DNA from 4 places in the Sporosarcina pasteurii genome. Region 4 is predicted to be linked to each of the others. Evidence: riboswitches for the same ligand, from Rfam matches in the RefSeq annotation. Region 4 holds a riboswitch; each other region holds the start of a gene.
The links. A riboswitch is a leader RNA that binds a small molecule or an ion and turns the genes downstream of it on or off. The one in region 4 is predicted to bind S-adenosylmethionine.
Positions count from the first base shown of each region.

Region 1: it holds a riboswitch for S-adenosylmethionine, as region 4 does, so the genes downstream of both, AB1H92_RS04600 (hypothetical protein) here and AB1H92_RS05525 (hypothetical protein) in region 4, are expected to answer to the same signal.
Region 2: it holds a riboswitch for S-adenosylmethionine, as region 4 does, so the genes downstream of both, AB1H92_RS14010 (homocysteine S-methyltransferase family protein) here and AB1H92_RS05525 (hypothetical protein) in region 4, are expected to answer to the same signal.
Region 3: it holds a riboswitch for S-adenosylmethionine, as region 4 does, so the genes downstream of both, AB1H92_RS13830 (methionine biosynthesis PLP-dependent protein) here and AB1H92_RS05525 (hypothetical protein) in region 4, are expected to answer to the same signal.

Region 1 covers NZ_CP160452.1:1,006,295-1,011,823, forward strand. The annotation lists gene AB1H92_RS04580 (methionine ABC transporter permease) at 1-499, opposite strand, end outside; gene AB1H92_RS04585 (methionine ABC transporter ATP-binding protein) at 489-1,490, opposite strand; gene AB1H92_RS04590 (MetQ/NlpA family ABC transporter substrate-binding protein) at 1,502-2,314, opposite strand; gene AB1H92_RS04595 (LLM class flavin-dependent oxidoreductase) at 2,336-3,712, opposite strand; gene AB1H92_RS04600 (hypothetical protein) at 3,747-4,016, opposite strand; SAM riboswitch class I at 4,117-4,226, opposite strand; gene AB1H92_RS04605 (DUF6241 domain-containing protein) at 4,452-4,997, shown strand; gene AB1H92_RS04610 (thioesterase family protein) at 5,072-5,479, shown strand.
Region 2 covers NZ_CP160452.1:2,905,116-2,910,644, reverse strand. The annotation lists gene AB1H92_RS14025 (tripartite tricarboxylate transporter permease) at 1-718, opposite strand, end outside; gene AB1H92_RS14020 (hypothetical protein) at 720-986, opposite strand; gene mvk (mevalonate kinase) at 1,191-2,135, opposite strand; SAM riboswitch class I at 2,498-2,598, shown strand; gene AB1H92_RS14010 (homocysteine S-methyltransferase family protein) at 2,698-3,747, shown strand; gene AB1H92_RS14005 (hypothetical protein) at 3,963-4,169, shown strand; gene AB1H92_RS14000 (OFA family MFS transporter) at 4,471-5,529, shown strand, end outside.
Region 3 covers NZ_CP160452.1:2,870,814-2,876,342, reverse strand. The annotation lists gene AB1H92_RS13835 (flavin reductase family protein) at 1-128, shown strand, start outside; gene AB1H92_RS13830 (methionine biosynthesis PLP-dependent protein) at 203-1,336, opposite strand; SAM riboswitch class I at 1,411-1,514, opposite strand; gene AB1H92_RS13825 (methylated-DNA--[protein]-cysteine S-methyltransferase) at 1,649-2,170, shown strand; gene AB1H92_RS13820 (MATE family efflux transporter) at 2,174-3,508, shown strand; gene AB1H92_RS13815 (zinc ribbon domain-containing protein YjdM) at 3,543-3,884, shown strand; gene AB1H92_RS13810 (diacylglycerol kinase family protein) at 4,084-4,983, opposite strand; gene AB1H92_RS13805 (aminoglycoside 6-adenylyltransferase) at 5,113-5,529, shown strand, end outside.
Region 4 covers NZ_CP160452.1:1,220,244-1,225,772, reverse strand. The annotation lists gene AB1H92_RS05535 (sigma-54-dependent Fis family transcriptional regulator) at 1-1,684, shown strand, start outside; gene AB1H92_RS05530 (DUF2200 domain-containing protein) at 2,051-2,404, shown strand; gene AB1H92_RS05525 (hypothetical protein) at 2,504-2,746, opposite strand; SAM riboswitch class I at 2,859-2,958, opposite strand; gene AB1H92_RS05520 (UPF0158 family protein) at 3,056-3,430, opposite strand; gene AB1H92_RS05515 (YfiT family bacillithiol transferase) at 3,685-4,194, opposite strand; gene fabG (3-oxoacyl-ACP reductase FabG) at 4,342-5,085, opposite strand; gene AB1H92_RS05505 (TatD family hydrolase) at 5,302-5,529, shown strand, end outside.

The DNA.
Region 1 (5,529 bases), 210 kb from region 4:
CCATTCCTGCCATCGCGGAATAACTTAATAAACTAATCACCGTTACTGTCAAACCACCGATAAGCCCTGACTTCGACTCAGGCAGCAATACTTTTCGAATAATCAACCACGGGGAAGCGCCGCAAGATTCAGCTGCTTCAATGACACCTTTATCAATTTCTCGTAATGAATTTTCCACTAATCGTGCGTAAAATGGAATGCCAGCCACAGTTAGCGATAAGCTTGCTGCGGTAGGGCCCATTGACGTACCGACAATTAGTTTTGTCAATGGTAGCAGTACGACAAGTAGTATGACGAAAGGAATGGAACGAATAATATTGATGATGGTTCCGGATATATTTTGGAGCACTTGACTTTGCCAAAACATTCCTTCACTAGTTACAAAAAGTCCAATGCCGAGTGGGACGCCGATGAGCACAGAAAAAGTGACGGATATGGCTAGCATCCAGGCTGTTTCCAAAAATGCAATCCCAAATTCATTGAATAATTCAGGAGACATTGGCAATCACCTCCAAATGATTCGTCCTGTTTATAATATACTCAATTGCGCGTTTGATTTCGGGCGCATCACCTTTTATTTCAACGATAAGAATCCCTAACGGACGATCTTGGATATAATTAATTTGGCCATGCAAGATATTGACGATGACTTTAAAACGGTTAATCGTTTCCGAGATGATACTATCTTCTGCAGAATGGCCACGGAATGTGATTTGAACAATCGATCCAGTCCTTGCTGCTAATAAACGATCCGGCAATGTTAGTGAATGAACGGTTTGCACAAATTGTTTCGCAAGTGGCGTTTGTGGGTCAGCAAACAACTCGTATGCCTCATTTACTTCGATTACTTTTCCATCCTCCATAACAGCAACTCGATGGCAAATTTGTTGGACAACTTCCATTTCGTGTGTAATGAGGACGATGGTAATGCCAAGCCTCTCATTGATTTCTTTTAATAGTTTCAATATAGAAGCTGTAGTGTTCGGGTCCAGTGCGGATGTTGCTTCATCGCAGAGTAGAACAGTTGGGTCGTTTGCCAGTGCGCGTGCAATGCCGACACGCTGTTTCTGTCCGCCAGATAATTGAGCGGGGAAATGGTCTGCACGATCGGAAAGACCAACCATTTCAAGTAACTCTGGAACGCGCTCTTTGATTTCATCTTTCGTCTTTCCAGCTGCCAACATCGAAAAGGCAATGTTGTCATACACTTTCGCAGAACTTATTAAATGAAAGTGTTGAAAAATCATTCCGATTTTCAAACGCTCTTTCCGTACTTCTAATTTAGATAAAGCGGTTAAATCTGTGTGATTTATAAGCACTTGACCTTCCGTCGGTTTTTCAAGTAAATTAATACATCTTAGTAACGTGCTTTTTCCAGCGCCACTATAACCGATGATGCCAAAGATTTCTCCTTTGGGGATTGTTAGGTTGACATTGTCAACGGCTGTGACATTTTCATACGTTTTCGTAACATTCACGAGTTCAATCAAAGAAAGACCTCCTATTTCTGATAATCAGGTTTTGTAAATCCCGCATTCTGTTCATTTGTATATTGTAAGAATGCCTCAGAGTGATAGGCATTTAAAATTGCTTCTGCAAATGATTCCTCTAAATCATCCTCACGGAAGGCAATGTTATTCATAAATTCAGGCGGTGTATCTTCTAACAGAACGGCATCTTCTAAATTTAAGCCCGAAGCAAGTGCGAAATTTCCGTTAATGAATGCAAAGTCAGTATCTCCCAAAGAGCGGGGGAGCTGTGCACCATCCATCGCAATAATTTCTAAATTATACTTGTTCTCAACGATGTCGTTTTCAGAGGCTCGGGACTGGTCAATTTCACCAGCAAGTGTGATCCATCCAAATCGATCTAGCATTTGAAGAGCTCTTGCCATACTAACTGGATCGTTTGATAAGATTAACTTCATCCCTTCTTTCACATCAGAAACGTCTTTATGTTTTTCAGAATAAAGACCGATTGGTGCGGTAGGTACAGCATCTCCAATTGCTAAATTCGTGTTATGTTCTTTATTAAAAGCTTCTAAATAAACGGATGTTTGAAAGACGTTTGCATCGATACTGCCTTCATCTAATGCACGATTTGGTTGGATATAGTCATTGAATTCAACGAGTTTTACGGTATAACCGTCTTTTTCTAGTAATGGAATGATACTTTCTCTTAATTGATCCGCGTACGGTCCTGACGTTGCGCCGATTTTCAACTCTTTTTTGTCGCCACTCGCCTCACTGGACGTACAAGCAGCAAGGATGAGCAATGTGGATAATACTACCAAATTCAATATGATTTTTCTCATTTTACTTTCCTCCTATATCTTTTAAACAGTTACTTTAGAAAACTTCTTTCCCGGGTGATTTTCTGGTAAACGATCCGTTCCAAATAAGTTTCCACGCATTGTTGTTTCTTGGACTTCGCCTTTTTCACGAACTAATCCGCGCGCTTGTAAAGCTGGAACGACTAGTTCTGCAAAGTCTTTAAAGGAGCCTGGTTTAATTGCATAGGTGATATTGAATCCATCCACATCGGCTTCATTTACCCAACGTTCCATTTCATCTGCAATTTTTTCAGGGGTTCCAACCACTACAGGACCGATACCGCCAATGCCTACAAACTCACCAATCTCGCGAATGGTCCACTTTTTGTTTGGATCTACTTTTGTGAAAATCTCGACACGCGAACGCATAGAATCATTCTCAATAAATTGTAGTTCCTCATCCAAATCGTACTCGGATAAATCGATTCCAGTCCATCCGCTAAATAAGCTCAAAGCGCCTTCGATACTAATATGCTGTTTGTAATCTTCATACTTAGCCTCTGCCTCTTCTTGCGTTCGGCCGACGATGGGTGTAAAGAGGCTGTATACTTTAATGTCCTTGCCACTTCTTCCGTATTCATCTGCTTGACCGCGTATTTTATCGACAAACTTACGGGCAATATCAGTTGTTGGCATCGATACATAAATTCCTTCAGCGTGTTGTGCGGCAAATGCACTGCCTCTTGGCGATAAACCAGCTTGATAAATGACGGGTGTACGTTGCGGGGAAGGTTCACATAAATGAGCCCCTGGAACGGTGAAATACTTTCCTTTATGTTGAATGTCATGGACTTTATCAGGGTCAACGTACATCATTCTTTTTGTGTCCCGAACGACAGCATCTTCATCCCAGCTTTGTTCCCATAATTTATAACAAACCTCCAAATATTCTTCAGCGATTGAATAGCGCTCATCGTGTGCAATTTGTTCATCAAGTCCCATATTAAGTGCTGCGCTTTTCAAATAAGACGTCACAACATTCCAACCAACCCGACCTTTTGTTAGATGATCTAACGTTGACATACGGCGGGCAAATGTATAAGGATGTTCATGTGTGACGGACGCAGTAATTCCAAAGGATAAATTCTTTGTTACGGCTGCCATGGCCGGAACGATGAGTAGCGGGTCATTGATGGGGGACTGGACTGCTTGCCTAAGACTTGCATCTCTTTTCCCTTCGTATACATCATATGGTCCGAGGACATCTGCTAAAAAAATCGAGTCAAACTGTGCTTCTTCCAATAATTTTGCAAACTCAATCCAATAGTTGATATCTGTATAACGATGTGCTTCTCCGTCTGGATGTGACCAAAGTCCGGGGGATTGGTTACTTGGGCAGTTCATTTCAAATGCGTTTAATAAAATTCTCTTTTTAGTCATTATGAATTCCTCCTAAGATTTTTCTGTTATGGTTTTATCCGATTTTTTGAAGGGCTACATAATTTTCCAACGTATTTGTTAAACCGCCTGGGAAATGAAGGCGCTTGCCTGATTGTTCTTTTTCCAATTTCGCTTTTATATATTGCAAAAACGTTAGAATATGTTGACGTCTTTCCAAAACATCGATGTGTCCATTTTCGTAAAACCATGCATCAATCGTATTGTAAACGCCCCGGTTAATTTGAAAAGATACTTCAATTTTTCGGACGAATAAAAGATCAGGTAAATGAACATCAATTGTCAAAAATATCACCTCTTTCGACATGCAAATCTTTTGTAAAAATAAAACCCTCTTCTCACAGATGAGAAGAGGGTGAAATACCAAAAGGTTAGTAGTTTCAGCCATCTCATCTTCTAGAATACGCATGTATTCTACTGAAATTAGCACCATACAATGAATTTGCTGGTTGCTGAGGTTTCAAAGGGTCAGTCCCTCCACCTCTCTTGATAAGAAGCAATATTTAATTAATTTATGGAATACCGATGATATTACCTGTCATTAATGATGTAACATTAGATAGAAGCTTATCTCTCTTTTTTGAAAGAGTCAAGCGTATTTGAAGGAATATTTGAAAATGGGTGAAAAGAACCTGGAGATTGAAATTTAGGAAGATAGTGAATAAAACGGTGATTGCTTTCCAACTTTTAGTATAATACTATTGGTATGGGAGTGAAGACATTGAGAAATAAGAAAGTTATCTTTATAACATTGGGCATTGTGTTATTTAGTTTGATTGGCCATAGCGTTTTCATTAAATGGAATAAAAGTAATGTTACTGTCTCAGAGAACACAGCGGTAGCGCAGAATCAAGATGGTAAAGAACTAGAGGAGACAATCATTCAAATTGATGACATAAGAGATATGCCTATCGAGGAAGAGTTTCCAGATGGACTAGCTGAAGAAAATGTGCAACAAGCGATTCATGATATGTCGCATCAAAAAGTTCTTGCTGATCAGAAATGGGGATTCCTTCCACTGACTCAAGAGCGCGTGCTACGTTTAATCGAAGTAGTGGAATTGAATCAAAACAACTATATACATGCTGATGTTTATTTAAGTATTCTAAAGAGATGGGAAAAGAATGATTTTTCTCAAGTCGATTCTGATCATAATGCGATTTGGAATTTACAAAACGGAACCATTGGTAAGGCATATGGAATCATGTCTGTCGAAGAGGAAAGAGAATATATCAAAAAGCATTTTAATATCGTAGAAAAAAAGTAACGTACGAATAGAGTAAGCGTTGCTTTTTTGTTTATAATCTATGACCTAGAACGATTTTGGGAGGGACAACACCGGTGAAAATCTCTACAGAAATTCAAGTAATGAATGAAGATATTGATATTTTCAATCATATGAACTACAAAAGGTATATTGAGCATTTGGAAAACGAGCGTGCGGAGTGGTTTCGCAGCATCAATATCCCTTTTTCTGCAATGGTAGCAAGGAATATTGCAGCGGTTATTTTGAAGTTAGAAGTTGAATATGTAAAAGAAGCTCAGCTAGGAGAACGTTTAACCATCAAAACGAAGCCAATGAAAATGGGGACGAAAAGTTTTTCATTAAAACAAGTCATTTATAATGAGAATAATGAAGTAATGACAAAATCCATCTGTACATTTGTAATGTTTGACACGTCAACAAGAAACAGCATCCCAGTTGTTGAAGAAATTGCTCGTCACTTCCATCATTCGAAGATTACATAAAATGAACGCAACTGTTCGCCCTCTGTCAGGCAGTACAATGTGTATATTTG
Region 2 (5,529 bases), 1.6 Mb from region 4:
GATTTGCTTTTATTCCATCTATCTTCTCTTGTTTAAAATAGATGTCTTTTTTCCCAAATCGTTCTAATCGATCTCTTTTTTCCTTGTTTAACAATCCAAACAAAGTTACGATCATTGGACCAATTGTAATGCCGAGGAAGAAAGAAATAAATACATTCGTTCCCGCTGGTACTACGCCAGTATCCCAATAGAGATGGCGTAACCCTTCGATTAAAAGTGCGAAGGGGAGAATCGATACTAGTGCTACCCAGCGATTTTTACTTATGAGTGCTAGTATAATCGCGCCAGCAAAAAACAATGAGCTCCCGTATTCCTTAATGACATCAGCGAACGGGATGAGTGCATGAGCAAATAATAAACTCACAGGCACAGAAACGAGTGTCCCAATGACAGAACCCGAAGCCATTTTTCGAATCGTTACATCCGTTAGGCCATGTTTTTTTAAGATAAGTGCATGCTCTACTTGCGGGGTCGCCATGACGCCCCCGGGAATTCCAGCTAGAGCGACAGGAATGGAATCTGTCAATTTACTAGAAACAATGGCAGACATAAAGAAAGTAAGGACAAGGATTGGCTCTAGTCCGGATAATACTAGGACCAATATGACTGGGGCAATGGTTGCCGTCTCATCCGTTCCAGGCGCAACGCCAATAATCGTATAAATAATCGCCGCGAGCATTGCGATACCAACCATTTGCAAAAGTAAGGTTATATCCATATTATTTCTCCTCCTTTGTCCCATTAAAAGTTCGTTTCGGCTGTATGATTATACTCGTAATTAAAAAGCCAATCAAGGCTCCGAACAAACCAAAAAATAATGGTTTAGGGGGTTCACTTGGGGCAATAAAATAACCGCTGAGTGTCGTGACGGAACAGATTAGTAATGCTAAAAGCAAATCCTTTATATGAACGAGATCTTCCCATACCTCAATATTTTCTTTTTCATGATCTTGGGTATTTTGATGTCCTTTTTTATGATGACTCATAAAATGACACATCCTTTCTATGATATATCCTATTGTAAATGAAATTGAGAATCATTCTCAAGAGGGAAGATATGTGTAGTTTACATGAAAGGCATCAAAAAAACTTGACGTACATCAAGTTTGAAAAAAGAATCATCCATTTTGGAGGAATGAATGATTCGCCATAAATGTAAAACGTATTGTCTATTCTATTAAATCATTTACCTAAGATTCAATTGTAAAGCACCACGTTTGATGTGCGCCTGCAGAAGCTAGCGCACTTGAAATTTCTTCCGCTTTCTCCTTTGAGTCCGTCAAAGCAAGCATACAGCCCCCATCACCGCCACCTGTTAATTTGGCCCCAAGCGCTCCCGCTTTTTTCGCAGTATGGACAAGTTGATTCAACCCATCATCACTCACGCCAATTCGAATCAATTCAGAATGATTTTTATTAAGGAGTTTGCCGAGTTCCAGTATATCCCCTTTGGCCATGGCAGATTTAGCGGCAAAAGCAATTTCTTTCATTCTTCTCAATGAGTTTTCCTTTAAAACTTCATCTTTATCGTATAGCGCTCTGACCCGACTCACTGTTTTTTGCGTATTACCAATCCTTCCTGAATCAGCAATTACAAAATGGAGAGGGGAAGTGACTTCGAGACGAACAATGTCTCCGTTTTGAAACCAGATGGGTGTATCGCTCATCGCTGTAGCCATATCGATGCCACTTGGATTCCCGTGAGCATACACTTCAGCAGTATGTACAAAGGCTGCCAGTGTCTCGTCATCTAACTTCGTTTCGAAAAAGGAAAATAATCCTCTGACAATCGCGACAGCAATCGCCGCACTAGATCCAAGACCTTTCCCAATAGGAATTTGGGAATGAATCGTTATCTTTAGTTTGTCACAAGGACGATTTAAATCGCTCAAAACTTGTTGGATACAGGCGCTGATTCCTTTTAATTTTGTAGGAATCTGTTCCAACGGTCCGGTATAAAACGTAGATTCTACGATGATGTCACTTGTTATTTCTTCAATGATAGCCTCCACTTTGAGTGGAAATGGCAGCGCAATAGCCGGATTTCCATAAACAACTGCATGTTCTCCGGTCAAAATGATTTTACTATGTGAGAAACCACTTGTATTTCTTTTTGATGCTAAAAAATCTTCCAACTACAATCACCTTTTCTTTGCTTCAGCCGTCAGCAAATTTAATAAATTGATTTTAACTGAAGTAGTATATATAGATTACCCAAATTTAGACTTGATGTATATCAAGAATCCGTGAAATTTATACCTTTTCAAAAAAAGTTTCATCCTTTTCTAAAACGAACTTCTCTCTAGATAATGAACAACCCAATCAATGAACAAAAGCTGGGATTTTCGGCGAAAACATATGACGTTGATTTTGAGTGCTTGGTTCCAATGCAATTTTGTATTGTTTTAGAGGTGAGTTAATTTTTGTATATTCAGAATAACATTGACATTCAGTTAAAAGATATGTAAAGTATTCATTACCAACTTAATAAGCAACTTTCTTATCCAGAGAGGTGGAGGGACTGGCCCTTTGAAGCCTCAGCAACAGACTTTTAAAGTACTGTGCTAATTCCAGTAGCGTACAGCTTGGAGATAAGAAGAGTGAAACATTGATACCATCAACCTCTTCTTATCAAAAGAAGGGGTTTTATTTTTGGTAAATATAAAAAGCACGACTTATTAAAGAGGAGGAAATGAAATGAAACGCAGTTTGGAGCAAAGGTTAAAAGACGGTCCGGTAATTGTAGGAGAAGGGTATTTATTTGAATTAGAGCGAAGAGGTTATTTACAAGCAGGTTCATTTGTGCCCGAGGTTGCGCTAGATAATCCCGATGCGCTGAAACAGACTTATAGGGATTTTATGAATGCTGGCTCAGATGTTGTGTTGGCATTTACGTATAATGCCCACAGAGAAAAAATGCGTATTATTGGGAAAGAGGAATTATTGGAACCATTGAATAGAAATGCGATTCGTTTGGCGAAAGAAGTTGCCAAAGAACATCCGACAGAGGAAGCGTTGGTAGCGGGGAATATTTCAAATACGAATATTTTTGACCCAGAAGATCCGGCATCAAAAGACCAAGTGAGAAGCATGTTCGCTGAAATGGTAAAATGGTGTAAGGAAGAGGAAGTTGACTTCATTAATGGTGAGACGTTTTATTACCATGAAGAAGCTGTGATTGCTTTAGAGGAGATTTTAAAGCATGATTTACCTGCAGTCATCACGTTAGGATTGATGGGAGAAAATATTTTAAGAGATGGCTATACGGTGGAGGAATCTTGTAGAATCCTTTCTGAAAAAGGTGCGCTAGTTGTAGGGATGAACTGTTTCCGTGGTCCGGATACGATGCAACCATACCTTGAAAAAATCCGACAAAACGTGGAAGGCTATGTTGGGGCATTGCCAATCCCTTACCGTACGACAGAAGAAAATCCTACATTTTTCAATTTACCAGATGCAGGTTGCAGTTGTGAACTCCCATTAGAAACAACATTCCCAACTGCGCTAGACCCGCTTTATCATAACCGTTATGAATTAGCTGAGTGGGCAAAAGCGGCAAAAGAAATTGGTGTAAATTATATTGGGTTATGCTGTGGTGCCTCCCCGGCAATGTTGCGCGCTGTAGCGGAAGCGGTCGGCGTGGAAACAATCAACTCAAGATACTCCCCAGATATGGAGAAACATTTCCTATTCGGTGAAGATGAAACACTGAAAAAGCATAATTTGGAGTATCGCGTAAAGGCTTAAGAGAGGGTAGTTACCTATCCATGATTTATGCTGCAATACAGAGTTCTTATCGATATAAGTAATCAACAGAATATGCTACTATAATGACAAGCGACCAAGCCCATGCTCCTTACGAGGACAGGGCTCTTTTTTATTGATAAAAGTGCTAGGTTCCCATTGAATATCGAACTGTTCTAAAACCTAGCCATAAGTTTATAGAGAAAGGAGATGAGATGATGCAACCTTTTAGTCTAGCGGTTCTCGATTCACTAGTAGATCAAATCGCTGTATTGGATCACGAAGGGGTTATTATTGCCCAGAATCAATCGTGGGTTAGTTTCTCCAATGAAAATGGCGGTGATTTACGCAAGACTGGGGTAGGCGTTAATTACATTGCTGTTTGTCCTCAAGAGATTCAAAACGGCATTATAATATGCAAATGAGAAAGAATTATTTCGAAAAGCAGATCAGGCTTTGTATAGAGCAAAAAAGGATGGCAGAAACTGCGTGCGCTTTTAAATTCCGGTAATCTTCTCAGAAAAAATCACTCTGTTGTAAAACAGTCACAATTAGACTGTTTTTTTGTGCGAAGATGATATATAATAATCCCATCTATATTCGTGAATAGGTTTAATTGTAACGTTGAAAGGTTATTTTTATGTTCATTTTCACCCTAAAAGCGAATTAGTTTACAGTTTTAATTATTTATGTTCGTTATTATGGCGAAGGAAGAGGGATTGTTATATGGGTAGATTAGAGAATAAATGGATGCGTGCTGTACTGCCTGCGTTATTGATTCACTGTAGTATTGGTACAGTTTACTGCTGGTCGTTGTTTAAGAATGACATTGCTTCCTACATTGGAAAACCTATTGGTGAAGTGGAATGGGCATTTAGTTTAGCGATTTTCGTTCTGGGCATGTCCGCCGCTTTTGGTGGAAGATTCGTGGAAAAAGACATTCATAAGTCATCTCTGCTTGCGGCGCTATTTTTTGTCGTTGGAATGGCCGGAACAGGTTTCTTTATTTATCAAAAGTCACTGATTGGTATTTATATTTCCTACGGGATTGTGATGGGCATTGGTCTGGGGATTGGTTATTTAACGCCGGTGAAAACGTTAATGCTTTGGTTTTGGAAGCAAAAAGGGTTGGCAACGGGATTTGCGGTTGCAGGTTTCGGCTTAGCAAAAGTCATTGCAAGCCCACTCATGGAATACCTCCTTGGTGAAAGAAACAATGAGGGGATGTTAGTACATACAGCGAACGTCTATACCATGTTTTACATGTTAGCGGGTATCTATTTAGTAATGATGGTGATTGGGCATGTGTTGCTAAAGAAACCTGCTGGGTTTGAAGAAGAAAATGTACAAAGCCAAAGTTTTAGTTATAAAAAGGTGTTAACTAATAAAACATTTATTGGTATTTGGCTCATGTTCTACATAAACATTACATGTGGATTGGCGTTAATTTCACAAGAAAAAGGGATTTTAGCGTTCATTGGATTCGGGGCGATTGGCTTAGTAAGTTCATTAACAGCTGTTTTCAATGCAGGTGGACGGTTGATGTTCTCTTCATTAGGTGACCGATTACAAGATCGTAATACAGTGTATAAAATGATCTTTATATCATCGATTGCCGCCTTGTTCGCAACAATTGTGCTTGATGGGATTCAGCAGTCTAGTGCAATTCTGATTATCCTCTTACTTTGTGTTGTCAATGCAGGTTACGGCGGAGGTTTTTCATCATTGCCACCACTCTTGTCGGACCGTTTCAGTTTAAATAGTATTTCGACTGTGCATGGATTG
Region 3 (5,529 bases), 1.6 Mb from region 4:
TTGAAGCTGGCGACCATACAATTATGATTGGTGAAGTAGTAGATATCCAAAATAACGAGAAAGATCCTCTTCTCTATCATAAACGTACTTTTGGCCAAATTCCTAAAACGTTTTATCCACAATCTTAACTTTCAAAGCCGTCCAACCTGCCTATTTTGACTGGTTGGACGGCCTTTTTATTTCGCAGGCACAACGAAGTTTGCTAATTAACGACCGTTTGTTGATAGGCCTTGCGCTTTAATTTCGCAAAGACTTGTTTCAAATCCGCGATTAGATCATCGCAATCTTCTACACCGACAGAAAAGCGCAGTAGTTTATTACAAACCCCGCGACGTAATCGGTCTTCTTCCGGCATGCTCATATGGGTTTGTGTGGCAGGATACGTGATAAAACTTTCAACGCCACCAAGACTTTCAGCGAAAGTAATGAGGTTGAGATTTTGCAGAAACGGATTGACCCACTCGCTTTTTTGAAGACGAAAAGATACCATCCCGCCTTGCCCCGCATATAACACATCTTTCACGAGTGGCTCTGTTTTTAAATAAGCCACAATTTCTTTCGCATTTTCATCATGTTGTTTCATTCTCAAGTGGAGCGTTTTTAGTCCGCGAATCGTTAGCCAGGCATCGGTTGGAGAAAGAACTGCGCCAATCGTATTATGATTCTCGCCTAATTGCTGGCAAAGTGCATCCCCTTTCGCAACAACGAGTCCTGCGAGTACATCATTATGGCCGCCAATATATTTAGTAGCACTGTGTAAAACAATATGAGCACCAAGCTCAATTGGTCTTTGGAAATATGGCGTTAGAAACGTATTGTCTACGATAAGGAGTAACTCATACTTTTCAGCAAGTGCCGCGTATGCTTGAATATCAATCGTTTCCATGAGTGGATTTGTTGGCGTTTCAATAAATAGCGCTTTTGTTTTTGGTGTAATACATGCTTCTACCTGGGCAACGCTAGCAAAATCAGTATAGGTCGTTTGAATTGAATAAAAATCCGCGTAATCATCGAGTAAACGGTATGTGCCGCCGTAAATATCTTCAGGTACAATGAGTTCATCGCCCGAACGAAATATTGAAAGGACGAGCTGAATGGCGGCCATACCGGAGCTACAGGCAAACCCTGCATCACCACTTTCTAAATTGGCGATACCTTCTTCCAAAAGGGCACGCGTAGGGTTTTTCGTTCGAGAATAATCATAACCCGTGGATTCTCCAATGCCCGTATGTTCAAAAGCTGTCGATAAATAAATTGGGGCACTCACCGCACCTGTTTTAGCATCACTGCGATTTCCTAATTGGACAAGTTGAGTGGCTAACTGATTGTTTTTCAATATAATCCTCCCTTTCTATAATAAAAAAAGAGCACTCTATAAGAAGAGTGCTCCTAATCATCACGAAGTCAATCTTCTTATCTTCAAGGCGATCACACCTTTTGGAATTAGCACCAATGCCATCTGGCTGGTTGCTGAGACTTCATCGGGCCAATCCCTCCGTCTCTCTGGATAAGAAATGAAAATATTAAATTGTTGGAAGATACAGATTTATATTTATGCTATCACGACTTGATGAATTAAACAAGCAGAGATTCTGTTAAACATGTAAAATGATTATAAATTAGAGGATAGGAATGGGGGGGAGTACATATGAAACAAACGGTTTATTGGTTAGAGGTGCAACTTGCGGAATGGTCCATGTATATGGCTGCGACAGAAAAAGGATTATGTTACATCGGAACGCCGGATGCTCCTTTCGAAGAGCTCTCCAATTGGGTGGCGAAGCGTGTTCGCAATGCGCTTATGGAAGAAAATCAGGAGGTCATAGAGCCTTATGTAAATGAACTACGTGCTACTATAGATGGAAAAGGTCAAATTTTTACAGGTCAGCTTGATTTGTATGGGACACCTTTTCAGCAAAGTGTATGGGAAGTATTGCAAACAATCCCTTATGGAGACACGATTTCGTATACGGACGTTGCTGAACGCCTTCAAAAACCAAAAGCGGTTCGTGCGGTTGGGGGAGCCATTGGTGCAAACCCGGTCTTAATCGTCGTTCCGTGTCACCGGGTGTTGACGAAAGATGGTAAACTAGGCGGTTTTCGTGCAGGTTTGACGATGAAAGAACAATTGCTTGAATTAGAGCGGTCGGGAGGTACAAGAGGGGAGTAGGACATGGCAAAACAACATGACTTTACGGAAGGGAATATTGTTAAACAGCTGTTCATTTCTTCAGCACCTATTATATTGACAAATTTACTCCAAATTTCTTATCAATTTATTGATAGTTTATGGATTGGGAATTTAATCGGGGCGGATGCACTGGGGGCTGTGGCGATTTCAGGCACAATTGTTTTTACCGTCCTATCTTTTGTCATCGGTTTAAACAACGCCGCTTTGACGATTTTATCCCAACAAAAAGGGAAAGGAAGCGAAGAAGGACTCAAACGATACTTAAATGCCTTTGTCGTCATGCTTACATTGATGTCAATTTCATTAGGTATCGCCGGATATGTCTTATCAGAACATATTTTAAGTTGGCTTGGGACGCCCGAAACAATGGTCCCCATGGCTTCTGCTTATTTGAAAATTAACTTCATCGGGATGTTGTTTTTATTTGGCTATAATTTCATTGGAACGGTCTACCGCTCAGTAGGTGATTCAAAAACGCCCCTCTATTTTGTATTGACAGCCGTCATTTTAAATACGATCTTAGATCCCGTGTTTATTAGCGTATTCGGCTGGGGAATTGAAGGCGCGGCCTATGCGACAATTCTTTCTCAAGGTGTAGCGTTTGGCCTAGGTGTTTATTTCACGGTAACGAAGAATCTTGTCCCTTTTTCAAAACCTTCGTTGCCGTCAAAGCAGGAAGTAGGGAGTATTTTGAAGCTGGGAATTCCAGCAGGGCTTCAAATGAGTGTCATCTCTGCAGGGTCTATGGCCATTATGAGTGTCGTTGCTTCATTTGGTGCGCCGGTTGTTGCGGGGTACGGGGCGTCCCAACGTTTGGATAGTTTAATTATGCTGCCGGCACAGGCGCTTGGCGTAGCCGTGAATAGTATGGCTGGGCAAAATATTGGCGCGAATAAATGGGAACGTGTGCATAAAATTACGTTTTATGGATTCATTTATAATTTAGGTGTTATGATTGTTTTAGCTTCTATAATGTTTTTATTTGCTACTTATGGCATTCGTTTATTTATCCAAGAACCAGACGCAGTTGAATTCGGAACAAAGTATTTGAAAATGGTTGCTTTCTTCTATCCGTTTTTAGGTATAAACTTTATTTTAAATGGAGCGGTTCGTGCAGCAGGCGCCATGTTCCAAGTACTCATTTTGAATATCATTTCGTTTTGGATCTTGCGTTTCCCGCTCACGTATACGATGTCATCGATTTACGGTGAAAAGGGGATTGCTTTAGGGATTGGCATAAGCTTTGTCATCAGCAGCCTGTTTGCATTTTTGTATTACCGTTTTGGTCGTTGGAGACGCGCGAAAGTGATAAATTAAAGAAGATGAATTGAGAAATTGGAGGAAAAATCATATGAACGATTTACCAAATTGCCCGAAATGTCATTCGGAGTATACGTATGAAGATGGCAACCTCATAGTTTGTCCAGAATGTGCACATGAATGGACATTAGGGGAAGAAAATGAACCAGCTGAAGAGGAAAGAGTCTTTAAAGATGCGCATGGGAATATATTAGTAGACGGAGATACGGTCACAGTCATTAAAGACCTGAAAGTAAAGGGAAGTTCTCTCGTCGTTAAAAAAGGAACAAAAGTAAAAGGGATTCGCCTCGTCGAAGGAGACCATGACATCGATTGTAAAATCGATGGCATTGGTGCGATGCAGTTGAAAACAGAGTTTGTGAAAAAATTATAATTCATGGCGTCCATTGTTGAATTCTCTTGATCTACAATGGGCGCTTTTTGTGTTGCGCGTATTATTGAGGGAATCTTTGCACAAAGCTATGTTTATGGAACGGAGTTAATTCAAAGATTTGAAGCAATTTAGGTTCATTAGCAAAGGTTCTTTTTTATTTTAAAGGCTTTCTACATTTTAGTTCCAAGTGTGGAAAGCCTTACGTTGTTATAAGTAATTGAAGTGCATGTGGCTGAATTTTAATATGTAGCGGCATCGCTTGAATGATTTCTCCATCAAAAATTACTGGAATAGGTCTATCTGTTGAAATTGTAAGCTCTTTTCCAACCGCGTATGTTATCCCGTTTTTACGAATAGGTTTTCCGCTTAATAAAGCAGGAAAGACGCGAGTCATTGCTTTAAAACGGTTAATCCCGTGAAACATTGTGAGATTGAATTGCCCGTCTGCCGGATTTGCATCTGGACAAATCTTTAATCCGCCGCCATACGAAGTTGTATTGCCACAAACAATTAACCAAGCGTGAGGGACGAATTGTTTTTGATGGTCGATTGTTATTTTGGCATTAAAGGGTTTAAAGGTAAGTGCAGTTCCGATTGAAGCAATTAGGTAGGCGAGTGAAACCAATCCGAGCTTATTAAAAAATGGCAGATAAGATGCATGTTTAACTTTTTCTTCTATCGTCGTATCGATGCCAACTCCTGCAACGGTGATGCCGAAACGATCATTTAACTGGAGTAAATCGACACAAGTTGTTTTTCCATGTAGGATTCCTTGAATAAATTGTTCTGGACAGTTCGTCAGATTGAACATTCTTGCGGTGTCATTTCCCGAACCTGCCGGAAATATAGCGAGTGGAATCGATGTATTCGCAAGTTCTTGAATGACTGAACTAATTGTCCCGTCCCCTCCAATTACGCCGACGGCCCGCACTTGATGAGTTTTTAATGCATGGCTAACAAATTGTCTTGTTTCATGTGTTGATGTACTCACAAGTTTCTTAAATGGTACATTTTCCGTATGCAGTTTTTTCTCCAAACTTCGCCAAAAAGTAGTGGATTTTCCATTACCAGAAGACGGATTTATAATAAAGATGAACATAATATCCTCCTTTCTCTTTAATCTCCCCTGCAAAAGACATATTATTTCTAATAGTGTAACAATATTTAGTTGACGCGGGTATACTAAAATATAAAAACCTTCATATTTCGATAGAAAAGGGGGGTAAGAATGATGGATCCATCTAAACATGTACAAAGAGATGCAAAGATTCCGTTATGTCGACAGGAAATTAAAGAAGCAATCGAGCAAGATTTAGCTGGTGATCCAGGCATCTTAGCGGTCTTTTACGGCGGCTCGATTGGCAATGGGGATGCTGATCAGTACTCGACAATAGATCTTAGGATCATTGTGGCCGACGAAGCGTTCGACCAGTACTGGGCAGATAAACAAAACCGTGCAGGTCGATGGGGAAATATTCTTTTTTTTAAAGAAGTTGCTCATTTAAATTATAGTACGGCTCACTACGAACCATTCGTCAAAGTAGATATCTTTTATTATCGGCTAAAAGACATTCTTCCTTCTTTTTGGCTGAGGAATATTGAAGTTTTTTATGATTCAACCGGGATTTTGGTTGATATTGTTTCG
Region 4 (5,529 bases):
GGCATATTCTTTAAAGTCTTCCAACACAATTGTTGCCATTTCTAACTCCTCAGGTTATTTACTCAATAGCATAGGTAATCTTTCATTTCTAGATGAAGCAGAAAAAAATAATTTACAAAACGGGGCTTGTTGGTCCGAGCAGATGCGTGGTACGAATTCAGCGGGCACTGTTGCCATTGAGCAAAAACCATTGACTGTTATTGGTAGTGAGCATTATTTACCATCCCATCGTACGCTATTTTGTGCTGGTTCCCCTATTTTTAATTCTATTGGAGAATTGGATGCAGTTTTGAATATAAGTGGACATTTTAGCGCCTACCATCCTGCGATGCTTGGGATGGTAGATAACATTTCTCGTAGCATAGAGAACTGGATGCTCGTCCGTCAACCTAAGCCACAACTTGTCCTTTCCCTTTATCCAGAATCAAAAAAATACTATGAAGCTTTATTTGCAGTCGATTTACACGGACAAGTTATTGGGATGAATCGTGAAGCACATCGCCTATGTCGGATAGATAACTTGTTAGTCACTCCGATTTACCTAGAAGAATTGTTCTCAAACACAGACGAGTTGCTATCTAGAACCATGAAGACCAGCTCCACTTCTTTGATCCGGCTTTACACAAAAGGTACTGAACAAAAATGTTTTTTCGCTTCAATTGTATATGATTCTCGTCCCCAAAATTTTGCATATACAGAAAAAATAAAAACTGCTACAAAACAGTTCACTACAGATAGAAAAAGCACGTCTTCCTATTCATTTAATGACATTTATGGGGCGGATAAAACACTTAAGTCAGCACTTTCCACAGCAAAAAAAGCCGCTAAAACAGATTATACAATTGTAATTACTGGGGAAAGTGGCACTGGAAAGGAAATGGTAAGCCAAGCCATTCATCAAGCCAGTACACGTTCAACAAAACCATTCGTCGCTCTCAACTGTGGTGGCATTACCAAAAGCCTGGCTGAAAGTGAATTATTTGGCTATGAAGCTGGGGCATATACAGGAGCAAAGCAATCGGGACAACCCGGCGTCTTCGAACAGGCACATGGAGGCACCCTTTTCCTAGACGAAATTGCCGAACTTCCTATTGATATACAAACCACATTATTACGGGTCCTTCAAGATTTCAAAGTGAAAAGAATCGGTGGCGTAAAGTCTGTTCAAGTGGATGTTCGACTTATTACTGCTACACATACCGACCTTTGGGAAAAAGTGCAAGAAGGCAGTTTTCGTGCCGATTTATATTACCGTTTACAAGGCATATCTATCGTACTGCCCCCACTTCGAAAGCGTGAAGACCGCTTACAATTTGCCTATAAATTATTATCTAAAATTCAGGGAGAGACTCATAGATACCCACTTACTTTCTCTCCTGTTGCAGAGCAGTTCATTGAAGATTATTCATGGCCTGGGAATGTTCGTCAAATGAGTAGTGCGATACGTGAAGCTGCCTTTTTATCTACAGGCGATACGATTGATATTCAATCTTTTCCAAACTATATTTTATCGGATTTTCAAAAACGAGAGACGACAGGCTCTTTACTGCAAGACACGGAGCGTAAAGTGATTTTAGAAACTATGAATAAAACAGGCGGAAATGTTGCTGAATCAGCGCGTATTCTTGGAATTGGTCGAAATACCCTTTACAGAAAACTAGACAGTTTTTCACTGAAAAATTAGTAATGAATTGATACAATATAAGATTTTAATCCAATATAAAGAGCGGCAACCTCATTCAAATTATTCGGCAGTAACTGTATAACTATGTCCTATGCAGTTCCAAAAAACATCGGGCTTAGCCGATGTTTTTTGGTGGTCATGAATTATCCATATCGACGATTCATTTTGTAACAGCGGATATTGCGCACGTAAAAAGAAATAAAAAAATCCTTTTTCATTTTGAGGAGGATTAACTGATAGTTAATATATTTACGCTTCAATAATACCTTAAAACATTATATAAAAAAATGTTATACTTGTTACAATCTTTATTGATGCTCAATAAAATGATTTATCCATAAGTAGAAATATAAAGGAGCCAATCTCATGACCAAACATAAAATTTATTCAATGAGCTTCTCTAGCGTCTATCCCCATTATGTTACGAAGGCAGAGAGAAAAGAACGTACAAAGTCAGAAGTTGATGAAATTATACGTTGGTTGACAGGATATTCCCAAGCAGAATTAGAAGCACAAATCGAAAAAAAGATAGACTTTGAGACCTTTTTTGCAGAAGCGCCCCAATTGAATCCTTCACGGACGCTAATCAAAGGAGTGGTCTGCGGCATCCGAGTGGAAAATATCGAAGAACCATTGATGCAGGAAATTCGCTTTTTGGACAAACTCATTGATGAATTAGCAAAAGGTAAAGCGATGGAGAAGATCTTGAGGAAATCATAATATGGTAAATTAAAAGCCTATTTCCATGTAAAAAACAGGAGATAGGCTCTTTATTTTTAGTTAGCATTATCCTCCACAATCATCTCGTCAATGGCTCTATCATTGAATGATTGTTTGTTCTCCGAAGACATGTGTAAGTAACGTACGTCTTTTCTCCTCTACAACTGCCGTTAAACGATTAATCTCTTCCTGAATTCCCTCGATTTCAGCCAGTTTGACCTGAATGTCTTTCCGTGAAATCGTATCTCCCAGTTCATAATAATCAATTTCCTTCTGCAACTGCGCAAGTTTATGGTGTCTTTGGATGGAAGATGCTGCCCCCGTTACCTCTTGCTCCTTCAATTGTTATTGCTCTGCATAAAGCTGTTTTAACTTTGTCATTGTAATTCCTCCCGAAATTTTCCCAAATAAAAAACTATTCCCGATTAAGAGAAGAGTGCATTTGCAAAATTTCTTCTCATCATTCAGGTTCGCCTGTTGGATGTAGCACCTTACCAGCTAGCAGGTTGCTGAGACTTCGTCGGGCCAATTCCCTCCGTCTCTCCTAATAAGAAAAGAGTCTATTATTTAGTTGATTCCAGTATATCATAACTTTTCGTCAAAGAAAGCGTATCCAGTCTCAGCTTGCTCTGAATGACCAGCGCCAGGCACTCATAAAGAATGCTCTAACCACGTCGACATTTTTCTTTTGGCATAATCATTCTCATAGTCGTACCATGCCTGTTCAATTTCCTGTCCTCTAATTTGATCCTTAAATGAACGGAAAGGCTTTTTCCCATTAAGCGCATCTATTAAGCGTTGGGTAACTTCTGGCTCTTGCTTTTTGGCGAAATCAACCATTAAGTCATATGCTTCAGACGAAGTCATTTGTGGAATTGGCACTAAGAATTCTCCTGTATCGTTATCATCCCTACCGATTTCCGACTCCTCTGAGATAAGAATTTCCTTTGTTTTCTGATTAAACATGTACTTTATTTCGTCATTACCATTTAAAAATGCTTCTATGAGTGCCTCTGTCACCTGCATTTTATTCACCCTTTCAAAATTATCGACACAAGGTTCCTATTCCACTTTGAACTGTTTTAAAACTAGCACTGAGGATTAGTTTTGTACACATTTGCACAATCCTATTCATGCGGATACATATAAAGGAAAGGATTTATTGCGTCTCGGTAAATAATCGATGAAATACAGGTGCTAAACATAAGCAAACCAAAAATCGCCAGGCTTTAAAACAATGTTAACATCGTTTTGAAACCTGGCACCAATTTATAATAGATTTACTTGGATAATGCAATTTTTATATGCGCTAAGTGGTGCTCTTCGTGCCAAGCTAATTTTGCAACTTTTGTTGCAACGGTGATCTTACCATTTTTCTGGTGAGTAAAATATCGATTTAATTGCTCCTCAGATAAATGATTTCCTAAAGATACGACGCGCTCATTTATACCTTCAAGCATTCTAATAGAGCTTTCTACAGGTAGTTTGGTATCTGGCTGAACCGCCCACTGATCTTGATCAAAATCTGGTACAGTTGGATTCTCATCTGTTAGAGCCATTTTCAATCGTTGATACATGTTCAACTGGGAATCTGCAATGTGATGAACCAGTTGACGAACGGTCCAGCTGCCGGCACGATAAGTTTTATTCAATTCCTCTTCATTTAATGAATCAACAATGTCTCTTAATCGAGACGTGTAAGATTGGATTTCCTCCAGCCACTCTTGAACATTTTCTACTGTTACTTTTTCTGGAACTTGTAATGTCCCGATTGGAAATTTCACATCCATCTATCTTTCCCCCTCTTCCCTGTCTATTCTTTTCTATTATACCATGAATGCTAAATTGACTGTTTGTATGTCCTTCGAGAGTATCTTCGCACAAAAAAGCCCATTCATGCCTAGTAGAATGAGCCTTTCAATCTAATCCATATAGATTTACATTGTAATCGCGCCGTCTACATGCAGGACATGACCATGAACATACGACGCCTCGTCAGAAGCTAAAAACAAATAAGCATTTGCAATGTCATCAGGTGTTCCTAATCTTTGTAGAGGAACCATTGCATTCATCTTTTCAACAACGTTTTCAGGCATGGCCTCAACCATCGCAGTGAGCGTGAAACCTGGTGCGACAGCATTCACATTAATGCCTTTCCGCCCTAATTCTTTTGCCCAAGTTTTTGTCATGCCGACAACAGCCGCTTTTGAAGCCGCATAATTCGTTTGACCGAAGTTTCCATAAATTCCGCTTACAGATGAACTGGTAATGATTTTGCCTTTACCCTTTTCAATCATATGGGCAGCGACTTCTTGTGTACAATTGAAAACGCCATTTATATTCACATTTAATACATCTTGGAAATTTGCTTCTGTCATTTTCGTGAGCGTTGCATCTCTCGTAATTCCCGCGTTGTTAATTAAAATATCTACTGTTCCGAACTGATTAATCACCTTTTCAACCATTTGCTGAACACTTTCCTGATCACTTACATCTACTTGCACAAAGAGAACATTCTCTGAATTTAACTCGTTCACAAGCTCAGCGCCGGCCTTTTCATCAAAATCGCCAATGACGACTTTTGCTCCTTCTTCTAAAAACCGTTTAACCGTCGCTTTTCCAATTCCATTTGCTCCACCGGTAATAATCGCCACTTGACTTTCCAATCTCCTATTCCCCATTCGTTCTCAACTCCTTTTGTTTTTTGTATTCCATCCCTTTGGTTGCCCTTCCACTTCAGAAGAGACTGTTCGTAAGTTTCGCTCTACTAATTAGTATAATACTAACCTTGAGAATCAATACCTAAATTTATAAGGTTCTTTATGCGCTATAATTAAATGAGATACCCAGGTTTTGATAACACAAAACTAATTACTCAATTAAAGGTGGCGAATATATTGAGAAAAATCATCGATGCGCATATGCATTTAGATCAGTATTCTGATCTGGATATAAGAAGGATCATCACTGATTTGGACCGGATCCAATGTACAAATGTTATTTCCGTTTCCTCTCACTTGGATTCTTGCCGCACCAATTTAGCACTTTCCCAAAAGTTTGAACAGGTAAAGCCAGCGTTTGGTTTACACCCTGAACAGGAACTTCCGTCTGACACTGAGATTGAA